DNA from 2 places in the Pseudoalteromonas sp. ECSMB14103 genome. Region 1 is predicted to be linked to the other one. Evidence: riboswitches for the same ligand, from Rfam matches in the RefSeq annotation. Region 1 holds a riboswitch; the other holds the start of a gene.
What was found. Region 1 has a riboswitch for cobalamin ahead of RF53_RS11300 (TonB-dependent receptor domain-containing protein). Riboswitches for the same ligand answer to the same signal wherever they lie in the genome.
Positions count from the first base shown of each region.

Region 2: linked by a shared signal. The riboswitch ahead of RF53_RS15890 (ABC transporter ATP-binding protein) and the one ahead of RF53_RS11300 (TonB-dependent receptor domain-containing protein) in region 1 are both predicted to bind cobalamin.

Region 1 is NZ_JWGY01000006.1:57,998-65,971, forward strand. Features, by position in the region: gene RF53_RS11270 (TetR/AcrR family transcriptional regulator) at 1-348, shown strand, start outside; gene thiI (tRNA uracil 4-sulfurtransferase ThiI) at 447-1,904, shown strand; gene RF53_RS11280 (ketopantoate reductase family protein) at 1,943-2,845, opposite strand; gene RF53_RS11285 (VanZ family protein) at 2,838-3,188, opposite strand; gene RF53_RS11290 (YajQ family cyclic di-GMP-binding protein) at 3,341-3,823, shown strand; cobalamin riboswitch at 3,957-4,120, shown strand; gene RF53_RS11300 (TonB-dependent receptor domain-containing protein) at 4,154-5,980, shown strand; gene msrA (peptide-methionine (S)-S-oxide reductase MsrA) at 6,025-6,561, opposite strand; gene RF53_RS11310 (efflux RND transporter permease subunit) at 6,644-7,974, opposite strand, start outside.
Region 2 is NZ_JWGY01000011.1:61,356-69,329, forward strand. Features, by position in the region: gene ung (uracil-DNA glycosylase) at 1-114, opposite strand, end outside; gene RF53_RS15870 (cobalamin-binding protein) at 114-971, opposite strand; gene cobO (cob(I)yrinic acid a,c-diamide adenosyltransferase) at 971-1,570, opposite strand; gene RF53_RS15880 (cobyric acid synthase) at 1,563-3,044, opposite strand; gene RF53_RS15885 (FecCD family ABC transporter permease) at 3,047-4,051, opposite strand; gene RF53_RS15890 (ABC transporter ATP-binding protein) at 4,053-4,853, opposite strand; cobalamin riboswitch at 4,930-5,068, opposite strand; gene RF53_RS15895 (porin) at 5,116-6,045, opposite strand; gene RF53_RS15900 (LysR family transcriptional regulator) at 6,231-7,085, opposite strand; gene RF53_RS15905 (DUF413 domain-containing protein) at 7,177-7,551, shown strand; gene RF53_RS15910 (GGDEF domain-containing response regulator) at 7,637-7,974, shown strand, end outside.

The DNA of each region.
Region 1 (7,974 bases):
CTCTCCAGAGATACCGACTTAAAACAAGCGTATATTGATTTTCAGCTTGAGTTATTAGAGCAAGTTCGTAACGTTATTTTGGGATTGCGTGATAAAGGCATGATCGCCATTGACGAACAAGACGTGACCGAATTAGCACACACACTTAAACTAACTGTTAGCTTTTGGACACCTTATATAAAAGCACGAAGACCCAGTGGTTCGCTGGCTGAGCAAGATATTTATTATGGTATTTTAAAAGTATTGGCTTTATTTAGGGCTTACAGTACAGAAAAAAGCAGCGTACAGATGAACCAACTTCGCGAAAAGTACACGGCACTTGCACAGCAAGCACCGGCAGTAGCATAACGCTTCATTTATTGGCTGTTTCCTAGACGTTAAAATTTTTGCTATAATCGCGCGCCAAATGCCTGGGAGCGCGAATTCCCGCAGTCTAAGAGTGAACTATGCTTAAATTTATCGTCAAACTACACCCCGAAATAGCTATTAAAAGCCGCTCGGTTCGTAAACGCTTTACTAAAGTGTTAGAAAATAACATTAAAATTGTATTGCGTCGTATTGACGAAAAAGTACAAGTAAGAAACAACTGGGATAACATTTCAGTTGTCACCAAATTAACTGACGCGCAAACTCGGTTAGACTTTATTGATGGTTTGCAACGTATTCCAGGTATAGTGCAATTTATTGAAGTGACCGAAATCGAATTTAGTACGTTGGACGAAATTTATCAAAAAACCTTTGAGTTAATTGGCCACACAATTGCGGGTAAAACATTTTGTGTACGTGCAAAGCGTATAGGCCAACACGACTTTACCTCAACTGATTTAGAGCGTTACGTTGGTGGTGGTTTAAACCAACACGTTGAAGGTGCCCGCGTAAAACTTAGCCGCCCAGAGGTGACTATTCGTCTAGAAGTAAAAGACGACAAAGCCTACATTGTAACGCAAACACATTTGGGTATGGCGGGCTTCCCTTTGCCAACTCAAGAAGATGTGCTGTCGTTAATGTCGGGTGGGTTTGACTCAGGCGTAGCTAGCTACCAAATGATACGAAAAGGCGCGCGTACGCACTTTTTGTTCTTTAATTTAGGTGGCGCTGCCCACGAAATTGGCGTTAAACAAGCGAGTTACTTTTTATGGAAAAAATACAGCTCTACTCATAAAGTAAAATTTATTACGGTCGACTTTGAACCTGTTGTTGCCGAAATTTTAGAAAACGTTGAGAACAGCCAAATGGGCGTTGTACTCAAGCGTATGATGATGCGTGCCGGTAGCGCAGTGGCCGAAAAGCTAAATATTCAAGCGCTTGTAACGGGTGAGAGTATAGGGCAGGTGTCTAGCCAAACGTTGGCTAATTTAAGTGTGATTGACCGCGTAACCGAAACCCTTATTTTACGCCCGCTAATTCAGCATGATAAGCAAGAGATTATAAACATTGCGCGCCAAATCGGTACCGCTGAAATGGCCGAAACTATGCCAGAATACTGTGGTGTTATATCTAAAAAGCCAACGGTAAAAGCAAAAATAGACGTGATTAAAGGCGAAGAAGAAAAGTTCGACTTTGATGTACTTGATACCGTTATAGATAACGCGCGTGTTATGGATGTTCGTGATATCGACGTAGAAGCTAAGCAAGAGCTTAAAGAGGCTGAGTCGGTTGCCGATTTACCGCCAGGTTCAGTTGTTGTTGATATTCGCTCGCCAGAAGAAGAAGACGCGGCGCCGCTTGAAATTGAAGGTATTGAAGTAATTCACCTACCGTTTTTCCGCTTAGCTACGAAGTTTGGCGACCTACCAAAAGATAAAGACTACTACCTATATTGTGATAGAGGTGTAATGAGCCAGTTGCAAGCGCTTATTTTACACGAGCAAGGCTTTACAACTGTAAAAGTTTATCGTCCTTAAAGGGTAAGTAAATACGTTAATAGTTTATAAAGCGTGGTTTAAACCACGCTTTTTTTTGCCTGAATTTTAGCAAGTAACTCATTATTAGTTGGGGTTTTGATTTTGTAACGTTTGCCTTGCTCGCTAATATACCCACAAATAGCCATTATTTCTGTTGGCCTGTTATTAGCAATATCTTGCTGCATTGAAGAATAATTTTCAGCGGTAAGCGACATTACGGTGTAAGCGTTATTTAACGCATCAGCTAAAGCAATATTCAACCCTTTTGCGTTAGCAACCCTGCAGCCCTCATAGAGTAAACTCATTATCGTTGCGCTAAATGCAGGGGCACGCAATTGGCCGTTTTTTATATTGTGAAGTGCAGTTAGTGGGTTAATAGCCACATTAACCAACAGCTTTTCAAAGCGAAGTTGCTCAATGTTATTGACCATTTTTAAATTAGGAATTGCTTGAAGTAGTGGTGATATAAATTGTGGATTTTTAGCTGCAAGTTTATTACAGCCACCAATCACGCTTTGCCCTTCACCGGTATGTTGCACAATGTACTGGGTAGACTTAAATCCGGCCATGCTGGTGGTTAAAAAGTATAGTGCTTGCTGAGTGTTCAGCTGAGGAATAAGCTCTTCAATATTTCCCATTCCATTATGAGAAACGACTAATGTTGAATTTGCAGCAAGATAAGGTTTTATTTGTGAAAACGCATCTTGGACCTGAAAAGCTTTAACTGTAAAAATAACAACATCATAACTAGGTTGTTGCGCCAGATCGCTTAAATTAATAAAGCGTGCATTAATGTTATGTGACGGGGCATTTTTACGGCTATAAAAACGCGTATTGCAGGTTGGTTTGCGTGTTAAAACATGAACATTATTTTTGTGACTTAAAAAGTGGCTTAGTAACAAGCCAATAGCGCCATCGCCTACAATTAAAATATTAGTCATAGGGATTCTTTTTTCGAGGTGTAAAAATAACTCTTAGTAAAAAGTAACTAGCAGCACCAGCAAAATCAGCTATAAAATCGCCAATAGAGGCCTGCCTGTAAGGGAGCGCGTCTTGCATTATTTCAATTGATGCGCCGTAACCGGCCAATAACAAAATTTGTGCGTATAAAGGAAGCTTAAACGCTTTATCCATAATAATGGCAAGCACAAAAAAAATCCCAAAATGGGCTACTTTATCAATGTGTGGAAATAGGTTAGCTGCGCCTTTTATTTCTTTGGCAAATAAAAAAGTAAACGCTACGATGCTGAGTAAAAAAACAGCTTGGTAAACACGCCTTGTCACGTAAAATCCTAGAGTCGCTTAAAAAAGAAGCTTAAGTATATCAAACTAAATTAGTATCGCACCTGAACAAGATGCAGAAAAATGTAAAGATTTATAATTTTAGCGTTATAATTGCGCCATAAAATTAAGATTGAATAGTTAGGAGAAAACCAATGCCTTCATTTGATATTGTATCTGAAGTAGAAATGAACGAAGCACAAAATGCGGTAGATAATGCAAACCGTGAACTTGAGACTCGCTTTGACTTTAGAGGTGTTGATGCATCTATTGAGCTAAACGACAAAACAATTAAGCTAAAAGCTGAAGCTGATTCACAGGTTATGCAATTGTTTGATATTTTAGCGGGTAAAGTTTCTAAGCGTGGTATGGATGTAGCGAGCTTAGAGTTGCAAGATATTAGCCGTGCAGGTAAAAATGTTTTTCGTAACGTTGCGCTAAAGCAAGGTATTGAAAAAGATGTGGCTAAAAAAGTAGTAAAAGCCATTAAAGATTCTAAAGTAAAAGTGCAAGCGGCTATTCAAGGCGAGGAAGTACGCGTAACGGGTAAAAAGCGTGATGACTTACAAGCTGCTATGCAAGTGGTGCGTACTGCCGATTTAGGTCAGCCTTTTCAGTTTAAAAACTTCCGCGATTAATTATAAAAGCCTTTTTGGGGGCTTTTTTTATAAACGCTACATAGTTTTTTTTAATTGATTCGCTTTTTAGCTGTATAGACGTCCGTTGACATTTTTTATTAAACTCCTCACAATAGCGGCCTATTTTCAAGGTGCTTATTAATCTTTTCAATGGTTTGATTTTTTTAATGAGATAATCGGGAAGTTGGTGCGTTTTCATGATGACTACAATCCCAACACTGCCCCCGCAACGGTAAAGTAATGCATAAAGCTATGTACTTACTGAGTCCGGAGACCGGCCTTGATGTAATCTTACTTAGTTCTTTGCGGTGGGCAAAGAAGGGGAACTTCATGTTAAAAAAAACAACTCTTGGCGTTGCAATTACTGCTGTGCTGTCACTATCTGTATCTGCTGCAGAGCAATCAATCGAAACCATTACGGTAACCGCTAATAAGTTTGAACAATCAATTACTAATGTATTAGCGAGTGTAAATGTTATAACTCGTAATGACATTGAAACCAGTAATGTTCGCGACTTACCAACGCTATTAACCACTCAAGTTGGGTTTCAGGTTAACCCTAACGGCGGTTTTGGTCAAAATGCAGGTGTTTCATTGCGCGGTACAGGGTCAGGTGATACGCTCATTTTAATAGACGGTGTACGCACCGGTTCGGCAACGCTTGGTCAAAAAGCATTAAGTAATGTGCCATTAAATAGTATTGAACGCATAGAAATAATTAAAGGTTCACGTGCAGCTATTTATGGCTCTGATGCGTTAGCAGGTGTTATTAATATTATTACTCGGGAGTCAGATAACCTTTCGGTCAGTGCTACGTTTGGATCTGACGCGTACCAAGACTACCAGATTGCTGGCTCTGTAAAAGCAGGCGATGTAACAACGGCTTTTAATGCAGGATTTGAAAAGACGGACAACTTTGATGTACTTCAAGGTGCAGCACCCGATGAAGACGGTTTTGAAAACAAAAACCTTGGCTTTAAAGTAAACTATACCGACACACATTCCGGTAACTTTAAGTTACTAGGGCAATACAGCGAAGGCTTTGCTGATTACGACAGCCGCTTTAGTCCTGCCGATAGCACGATTGAGCGAGGGGATTTTAAAAATTACCAACTTTCGGCTGGTTGGAATAAAGACTATAAAAACCAAACTCACAGCCTTGATATAGCATTTGCAACGGATGACTCAGACAATCGTTATGTTGATTTTTCTCAAGGGCCAACAACAAGTACGTTTGTTACTAAGCGCTCACAAATTGACTACAACGGCCAATACCGCTTAAACGACACGTTAAACATTAGTGGTGGTATTAATTGGTACAATGATGACGTATCACAAAGCTCAACCACGTTTGAAGTGCAAGAGCGCGATGTATTAGCTGTATTTGTTGGCGCATATTACGATGCGGATGAGTTGCTTGCCAATTTAACTGTTCGTCAAGATGACGATGAGCAATTTGGTAATGAAACAACGTACACAGCGGCAGCTGGCTATCACTTATCTGAAGACGCAACTTTCAGAATAAGCCAAAGCACGGGCTTTAAAGCGCCAACATTTAATGATTTGTACTTTCCTCTTTACGGCAATGCCAATCTTCAACCTGAAACGTCAGTGAATCGTGAGCTTGGCTTAAACGTCGACTTTGATACTGTGCGTGTCGATGTCGCTATTTTTAGAAATGAAATTGAGGATAAAATTGATTATGACGCTAATTTTGCACTCACCAATATTAATGAGGCCCAATATGAAGGTGTTGAATTTAGTTTAGCCAATCAAATTTTGGGTTTTGATAGTAATGTGAATTTTGCTTACCTAAGTGCCGAAGATAAAGAAACAGGCGAAGCGCTTAGAAACGTTGCCAAACGAACCTTTAATTGGGAGCTTGCAAAACAGTTTGGTGCATTTGATACAAGCATAGCAATGCAATATCGCGGTGAGCGAGCAGGGGCGGTTTCGCAATTGGGTTCGTATACGCTTTGGAATTTAGCAGGCAATTACCAAGTAAATGATGAAATTACGGTGTCGCTTCGTATAGAAAACGTATTCGATAAGGAATACAACGCAGTCGATTCTAACGCTGATTTTACAACAGGGCAGGTGTATTACTACAACACGCCAGAGCGCCGCTTTTTTGCTGGCATAGATTACCAGTTTTAAATAATCTAAATAAAAAGCCCGGTTTTACCGGGCTTTTTTTGTTTTTACTCAGCTAAAAACTCTTTAAATACGGTTTCAAACTTATGTAATTTTGGTGCGATTAACATACTGCAATAACCCTGTTGTGGGTTTTCGTTGTAGTAATCTTGATGATAGTGCTCAGCAGGGTAGTAAGTTGTCACCGGGCTGACTTCGGTAACAATAGGCTCACTAACATGGGTTTGTAGCTGTTCAATCATAGTGTTAGTAAGCGCAAGTTGTTCGTCATTATGATAATAAACAACACTTCGGTATTGTGTGCCAATATCGTTACCTTGGCGATTTAACTGCGTGGCATCGTGCAAAGTAAAAAACATAGCGAGCAAGGTTTCAAAGCTTACAATAGTGCTATCAAATTCAACTTTTACTACTTCGGCATGGCCCGTTGTACCACTGCATACTGATTTGTATGTTGGATTGTCAGTATTGCCACCGGTATAACCCGAGCTTACATCAGACACGCCATTTACACGCCTAAATGCTGCGTCAATACACCAAAAACAGCCACCACCAAAGGTTGCTACTTGCGTTGTTGAACTCATAATTATTCCTAATATTTGACAAAGGTCACGCAAAGCATAAAGCTTAGCGCCATAACAACAAGGTTACGACGCGTTAGCTTGCTTAGATCTCTTCAAGCGGTTTTTCGGCTGCTTGTTTATTAAGTTTTTGTTGTAAATATTCAGGCGATTGTGTGTTACGAGCAAGCGTATAATACGCTGCTGGCACAACAAATAAAGTAAGTAGCGTTGAAACAATAACCCCGGTAAATACCACAACACCAATTACCATACGGCTTTCAGCGCCAGGGCCTGATGCTAATACCAATGGCACTGAGCTCATAACCGTTGTTAGCGATGTCATTATTATTGGGCGTAAACGTTGTGTAGCCGCTTGTAATATTGCTTCGCTAAATTCTACACCTTTGTCGCGTAATTGGTTGGTAAATTCAACAATGAGTATCCCGTTTTTAGCGCTTAACCCTATGAGCATAACAATACCAATTTGGCTGTAAATATTAAGCGTAAGTCCGGTAGACCAAAGACCAAACATCGCGCCCATTAAACCAAGCGGTACTGTTAGCATGATTACAAATGGGTGCATAAAGCTTTCAAATTGCGCTGCCAATACCAAAAAGGTAACTGTTAGCGCTAATACAAATACGTAGGTCATTGCTGATGCGCCTTCGTAATAAAGCTGAGATTCACCTTTGTAGTCTATTGCGCCGTCAATATCATTTTCTTCTGCGGCAACATTGTTTAAAAAGTTAAGTGCTTGTTCGAGTGTGTAACCATCGGCTAAGTTTGCGCTTAAGGTTATTGAGCGCATACGGTTGTAACGGTTTAAGCGTGAGGCCGTTGCTTCTTCTTTTAAGCTAATTAGGCTGTCTAGTGGAACAAGCTCACCACTGCGTGATTTAAGGTATATATTTGAAATATCGGTCGGGTTATTAAAGTCTTCTTTTGTACCTTTCAAAATGACATCGTATTCTTCACCTCTATCTATAAAGGTTGTCACACGACGCTGACCCAGCATGGTTTCGAGTGTTCGACCAACATCAGACACAGACACCCCTAAATCGGCCGCTTTATTTTTATCAATGCTGACTAAAAACTGTGGGAATGTTTCTTTGTAATCATGATCGATTCTAACAAGGCCTGGGTTTTGTTCTGCACGTTTAATAATGCGGTCACGCCAATCGGCAAGCTGAGCATAATCATTACCTTGTAGAACAAATTCAATAGGGCGAGATGAACCGCCACCGCCAATACCTCGGCGCATAATAGCAAACGCACGTACATCGGTGACTTCGCGCATTTTGCCACTAATTTCATCCATTACCTCCCATGTAGAGCGCTTGCGTTTGTCCCAATCAGCCATACCAACAATAGCAACACCGCCGCTACCGCCCCAGCCAGGAACACGAACAAGCACACGGCTTAGCTCGCCAGACT
Region 2 (7,974 bases), on a different contig from region 1:
CTCGGGAGGGTAAACAGCAATACCTTCCGCTCGGCGGTTTTCAACTGCATTTAAAGTTTGCTGCATATAAGGGTGCTGTAGCTCGTTTTGTAAAAATGTATCCCAGTCGCTCATTACATACTCTTTATTATTTTTCGTGACGCGTCTATTTTATCACACATATCAGCAAGCCCATCTAACATACGCGGTGTAAAGCGGTGAAGTAAATCGGCATTAACGCGAATAAACTGGTTATTTGTAACTGCAGGCACTTCTGGCCATGCCTGCCAATTAACTTTAGGCTGCGGGGTGTTAGATTTTTCGTCAGGAATAATAATAATTTGAGGCTTAGTAACAATGACATTTTCAATGCTGATTTGTGGATACGGGGTCGTGCTATTAGCAAACACATTATTTACGTGACAGGTATTTACTAGTTGGCCAATCCATGTACTTTCACTGATGGTCATCATAGGCTCAGCCCACAACTGATAAAAGCCAGATATAGGCTGCTTCCCTTGCTGGTTTTTAATAATAGCGGTTAACTTTTGCTTAAAAGCTTTAGCAACCTGTTGGCTTTGCTTTTCGTACCCTGTCAGTTTGCCAAGTGTTAGTAGCTCAGTTTGCACGCCTTCTATGGTTGTAGGGTTACTTAAATGAACTTGAATACCCAAGCGCTCTATTTGTGCGATATCTTCCTGCTGATTTCCGCTTTTCCAAGCAATCACTAAATCAGGTTTTAAGGCTAATAATTTCTCAAGAGAAATACCATAGTACCCGCCAATGCGAGCTATATTTTTTGCTTCATATGGGTAATCGGCATAGTCAACGGTACCCACAATATTGTCACCTGCACCAATGGCAAATAGGTTTTCAACTATGTGTGGGGCAAGCGCAACTATACGTAGTTTTTTAATCTCAGGCGCTGAGTTCGCCACAGCATTACCGTGTAAACTAAGCAGCATTAAACCTATAAAAAGCAATTTAAACACTAGTAGTCAAACCCTTCTAACGCTTTTACACCTGAGTCGAATGCGTGTTTTACATTACGTATTTCGCTCACTGTATCGGCAAGGTCAGTCAATGCTCTGTGCGCTGCGCGTCCTGTGATAATAACCGACTGCATAGCTGGGCGATTATTAAGTGCGCTTAGTACTTCGTCTAAGTCGATATAACCATAAGTCACCATGTAGGTAAGCTCATCAAGTAACACTAAGTTAATACTGCTGTCGGCAAGCATGCGCTTTGCCTCTTGCCATGTTGCTTGCGCTGCTAAGGTATCGGCTTCTTTATTTTGTGTATCCCATGTAAAGCCAGTATTCATTACAGCAAATTCAACGCCTGCGCCTTGTAATAAATTACGCTCACCACACTCCCATGTCCCTTTTATGAATTGACACACAGCGGCTTTTTGACCGTGGCCAACACAGCGTGCTACCACGCCAAAACCAGAAGTCGATTTACCTTTACCATTGCCAGTAATAACCTGAAAAATACCTTTAACCTCTTGCGCGGCTTCAACACGGGCATCTACGTGTTCTTTTACTTTTTGCTGGCGCTGTTTGTGTTTGTCGTTTGTTTGTTCAGTCATTATTATGCCCTTTATAAATCGAGGTAATTTGCGCTATATCTAAATGTGTTTCGCACATGGTTGCTAAACGCGCTAACTGCTGTTCGCGGTGTGTATCAATACTTATTGGATCAATATTTAAATCTGGCTTTACCCATTTTAAAATTTCCATCGTGGCGTTGGGCTCATCAAATAAACCGTGTAAATAAGTGCCCGCAATTGCATTATCGTCACTTATAAAACCATCTGTTTTAAACCCATTTGGATGCTGACTAAAGGTAATTAAAGGGGTCTTTAATCCATTGCCTTTACTTACTCCAGCATGGATTTCATAACCACTACATAAAGTTTGTCGATTATTTAGCTTTAAAGTGGCCGTCACTTTACTTAATACTTTTTGCGATATGAGTGTGGTTTCAAACTCACATAAGGCTAACCCATCCACACTTTTTAATGACGACTCAACACCCTCGGGGTCGTAAATTATATTACCCAGCATTTGCATTCCCCCACAAATCCCAAGTACTTTTCCACCATAGCGTAAGTGGCGTTTTATCTGATTATCCCACCCTTCGTTTATCAAAAAGGTTAAATCGCCAAGTACGTTTTTACTACCTGGCAATATAATAAGCTCAACATCAGGAATGACCTGCGTATGGCGTATATAGTTAACATTAATATTTGGGTGTAAACGCAGTGCGTCAAAATCGGTATGGTTACTAATATGCGGCACTAATAATATTGCAATATTGATAGTTGCATGGGTAACGTTATTGTTTATTGCAACAGCGTCTTCCGCGTCGAGAGTTAAATCGTGAAGGTATGGCAGTACTCCTAAAACAGGCTTACCCGTGTATTGCTCTAACCAGTCAAGCCCTCCTTGAAGCAAACTTATATCACCTCTAAAACGGTTAATTACAAAACCCTTTACACGTGCTTGCTCAGATCCGCTAAGTAATGCCAATGTCCCCACTAAATGAGCAAATACACCGCCTTTATCTATATCAGCAATAATAATCACTGGGCAGTCTACTTTTTCAGCGTAGCCCATGTTAGCTATGTCGTTTTTACGCAGGTTTATTTCAGCGGGGCTTCCCGCACCTTCCACCAATAAAAGATCAAACCGTTTTGCTAAACGCTCGTGTGATGTAATGACAGCGTCCATGGCGACTTTTTTATAATCGTGGTACTTGCCGGCTTCCATGTTGCTAATCGCTTTACCATGAATAATAACTTGGGCGCCTGTATCGCTATTGGGCTTAAGTAATATCGGGTTAAAGTCGGTTTCGGGCTCTACCTTAGCAGCAATAGCTTGCAAAGCTTGCGCACGGCCAATTTCGCCACCGTCGTTTGTCACTGCGCTATTAAGTGCCATATTTTGTGGCTTAAACGGTGCGACTTTTATGCCTTGATTTGCAAATACTCGGCAAAGTGCAGCCACTAAGGTGCTTTTTCCCGCATCCGAGGTAGTACCCTGTATCATGAGTGTTTTCATGGCTACACCTTAGACTTTCTAAAAAAGAGTAAACTTAAGAAAAACGCACTCCCCATAGCGGCCGTGATCACCCCTACTGGCAACTCTTGATTTTGAAGTAAAGAACGAGACAGTACATCGACCCACACCATAAATGTACCTCCCACTATGCTTGTTATTAATAGCCCTGCTACGGTGCCTTGTGAAATAAAAAAGCGCACAATATGTGGCACCATTAATCCAACAAAACCAATACCGCCACACATTGCCACCAGCACAGCGGTTATTAATGAGCTTAAAATTAGCATCAGCAACCTAAATCGATGCACTTTAACACCAAGGGTTATGGCACTTTCGTCACCTAATAACATGGCATTAAGCTGGCGCCTAAAGCTAATCATTACGCAGGTGCACAGTGTAATCACTAAAAAGGGTATCCAAAGCGTTGCCCACTGCGCACGTGCAAAACTTCCTAAGGTCCAAAATAAAATAGCTGCAACGGCTTGCGGCTCGCTCCAATAAAGCAACAAACTCGTAAATGCACTAAATAAAAACGAGAGTGCAACACCAGCAAGTAACATAGACTCAACTTGCCCGCCCTGCTGCCTTGTGGCAATTAATATAAGTAAGCTCATTGCTAATAAGCTACCAAGCAAGGCTGCGGCCGAAAGCATAAAACCCGCGCTAATTCCCACAAATGCCATAAGTACAACTACACCAAACGAAGCACCTGACGATATACCGAATAAGTAAGGATCTGATAATGGGTTACGTGTCACGGTTTGTAAAATTAGCCCAGCAATAGCTAACCCCGCACCGGCTAAAAACGCCAATAATGTACGGGGCATTCTTAATTCAAAAATAATACGGCTGGTCAATGAAGCATCATTTAAATAAATAAAACTGTTAAATACATCCTGTATTGAGGTATCTGCAGCACCAAAGCTCAATGCTAAAAATAAACTCACTAAGGCAATAGTAATACAGATAATCAGTGCAACTGAATGGCGTACATGCATGGCAAACATATTATTTATAACCATAAAAGTAGGTAATATGAGGCGTAACTTTACCCAATTGAGATTCTTGAGGATGGTTACTAACCTGAGCGCATACACCAAATACATCATCAAGCATGTGCTCAGTCAGTACCTCTGCGGGAGAGCCGGTATGCGTTATTTCTCCATTTTTAATGACGACAAGCTCATCACACATAGCGCTAGCCAAATTAAGATCATGAAACGAAGCAAATACTGTAACACCAAGAGACTTTGCCAGCTCCATAACCTGTATTTGATATTTAACATCAAGGTGGCTAGTGGGCTCATCCATAATTAACAGCTGAGGTTGCTGAACAATAGCACGTGCAATGAGTGCGCGCTGCTTTTCGCCCCCAGAGAGCGATTCAAAATTTTGATTTGTGTGCAGCTCAAGCCCTACCGTTTTTATAGCTAGAGTGATTTGTTGTTTTTCGCTTTGCGATGTTGAACTAAATAACGATTTATGAGGCGTTAGGCCAAGAGCCACAACATCAAATAACGACAAATTAAAATGCGATGGCGCCTCTTGTAAAACAACAGCAACGCACTTTGCATATTCATCACTTTTAAGCTGCCAAATATCATGGTTATTAAACTCTATAACCCCTTCATTAGGCTTATTAAAACGATATAAACAACGCAGTAAACTCGACTTACCTGCACCATTAGGGCCAATTAAGCCCACAAATTTACCTTCAGGTATTTGCACATTAATGTGTTTGAGAATAGGTTTATTTGCTATTCCCCACGAGAGATTTTGAACGTTTAATAATGGTGCTTTAGTTTGCAATACTCTGTCCTAGACACGAGTACCCACTTGTAATGCAACCACCAAAAAGGAGTACATTAAAATTAGCATGAGTAGGCCCGCTCATTAAAAATTGATTTGTATCTGACTTAAAGCATAGCGCTAATTACAGTTGCGGGAACAGTTGAGGAATTGCACCTCATTCCAAATGAAGCTCTATTATGGGCGGGTAAGTAAATAATTTAAAGCAAAAAAAACCGCGCTAATTACAGCGCGGTTAAAAAGGGAGTGTTTTAACTCGTCGTTAAAACTTATATTCCATACCTAAACCTAAGTAATCTTGGTCTACGTTGTTGTCCATATCAAAGCTTGAGTAAAAGCCAAATACTTTAATGTTTTTGTTAAGCTTGTGATCAACACCCACTGAAATAGCTGTTTTATCATCACTATCGTCAAAGTCCATTGCTTGGTACTGAACTTTAAACGTATTTTTACCCATGCTGTATGCTGCATTTAATAAGTAACCGTCACCTTCAGCTGAACCGTCTACTTTTTCTTGAGTTTGGTACATAGCACCGAGTTTAAAGTCTTCAACTTTACCTTGGATTGACGCACGTACAACATCGTAACCATTTACTTCGCTGTCAGCTGCAATTGAGGCATATACCGCACTCTTTTTAAGTGCTGAATCACCGTAAGTTACTGCCATTGAGTAACCGTTATCAGCATCTACATCATCCTCAGCAATAAAAGTAGCAAGTACTTTAAAACCTTCGTATGAGTTAGAAGTATATGTAATTGAATCACCTAAACGGTTTTCACCCTTGAATACGTTTTTAATATCGCCTTCAAGGTCATTAAATAAATCGAGTTTACCTTGCGCTTGTTTAAACGCCGTGTCGTTACGACCCACTACTACCTGACCAAACGAGCCTTTAACACCAACATATTGGTTACGCGCAGAAATATTATCGTCGTCGCCTTTTGAGTCTGCATCAGTTACATCAACTTGAAACTCAAACTTATAAACTGCTTCTAAGCCATCGGTAATTTTTTCAGAACCTTTAAGGCCAAAACGAGATGCATTACTTTTAATTTCAGTGAACGACCCTTCGCCGTCATCTGTAGACTGAACAGTCACATTTGCTTTACCGTAAACATCAACGTCAGCAAGTACATTAAAAGATAAACCACTTAGCAAAGCGACACATAAGCTCGATTTTACAAATTTCATGTTATTTCCTCGATAATCACAAAAGACTAATTTTTAAAACGACTGCAGTTTGTCACCACTAAATGACAGAAATATTACAAATGAAATATTTTTGACTTTTAAAGTTAATAAAACTGCATTATTTATGAAATCAAAAGGACATGAACATCAATCATACAAATATGTACCCACTTAAAACCCAATTACTAAGCATGTGCCTTAATGGTAGGTAGTAAATTTATGAGTGTTTCTATCAGTTCCTTTTGTTCGTTATCTCTATGGTAGGCTACAAATATATCTCTTGACGTATTTTCTACATTTTTTACATGAAATAATTCACCATTTTCTAAATGTTGCTCAACCAAAACATGTGGAATAAATGCGCTACCACCACATTGTAGTATTAAATCGAGTGCAATTCGTCCGGTACTTGTTCTAAAGTAAGGAGGCGTTTTACCGGTAAACTGGCGTGCATGCCAAAGTGAAAATGTCGTTCCCCAGTCAACATACACGTACTGATTATCAAAAAAGTTTTCGTTTGTTGCAGTGTCATACCCACTTACAGGAATAATAGGCAGTTCACAAATACGCTCAACAACTAACTCATCTACTTTTGGTGGATCAAATAAAATGGCTAAATCAAGCGTGCGCTCAAGCAATAATCGCGTGCTTTCTTGCTGGGCTTTAACTTCAGCAACCAAAGAGACTCCCGGCATAGCCGACACAATATTAGTAATACCAAACTGCAAAAAGGCATCCCAAATATTAGGCGTCCCGGCCAAGCTAATTTGTTTATGCATATTATCAGCAAGGGCTACATCTACTTTGGCGCGCTGCATACCAGTTATGATCATTTGCGCATGAGGCAACAACCGCTCACCAGGCGCTGTTAATTGAATATTATTACGCTGGCGAATAAATAAATTAACACCAAGCCCTTGCTCTAATTGACGAATACGAAAACTGACCGCCGACTGCGTTATATAGAGGTTCTCTGCGGCTTTACCGAAATGACGCGTGCGCACTACTTCAACAAATGTTTTTAATAAATCGATATCCACTTTTTTATCCTCACGATAAAAATAACTTGTTTAAAAAAATGCCAAACTTGCATCATACTCCAACTAATTAATAGGGTATGAGGATATAGCTATGAGCATTAACATTTCACTACTACGCCAAGCATTTGTTAGCCAACGTCAATTTTATGATGATCAAAATTTTCCACGTGGTTTTAGCCGCAGCGGAAATTTCACCTTATTAGAAGCCAGTATACTAGAACAACATGGCATTGTTTTAAAAGGTTTATATAGTAAGACGATTGAACCACAAAATGGGCACCAAGAAAATTTTGTAGCCGTAGTAACTGGCTCACAAGAACCCACTAATCCGATTGAGCGAGCATGGCTAAAATACCTAAAGCTTACGACATGTAAAACGAAGTTTCATACCTTATTTGGCCGCTCAAAAATATCGAGCCCTGCGCCAATAAATCATGAACGTTTTTCAGAATCAGATAGCCTATAACACACTCAGCTATTTGCTTTTTGGCGCTTTTACGGTTACAAAGTGTATTAAGCAATTTTTTTGCATAATATAAACTGGGTGTTCCGTGAAGCGAAAAATATTAATAGTTGAAGATACACCTGCTATAGCGCTTGTGCAGAAACATATAGCGCTAAAAGTAGGCTACGAAGTAGATGTAGCAGAAACGTTAGCACAAACAAAAATACTAATTAGTCAAAATAATTACTTTTGCGCTGTTGTAGATTTTATTTTGCCTGATGCGCCAATGGGTGAAGCGATTCCCTGCACCGTTGACGCTGAAATTCCTACCATTGTTATGACGGGAAATATAGATAAAAAAACGCGTAACATGGTAGAAAAGTACCCTATTATTGACTATATAATAAAAGAAAATAAACAGGCCTATCAATATCTTGAAAAACA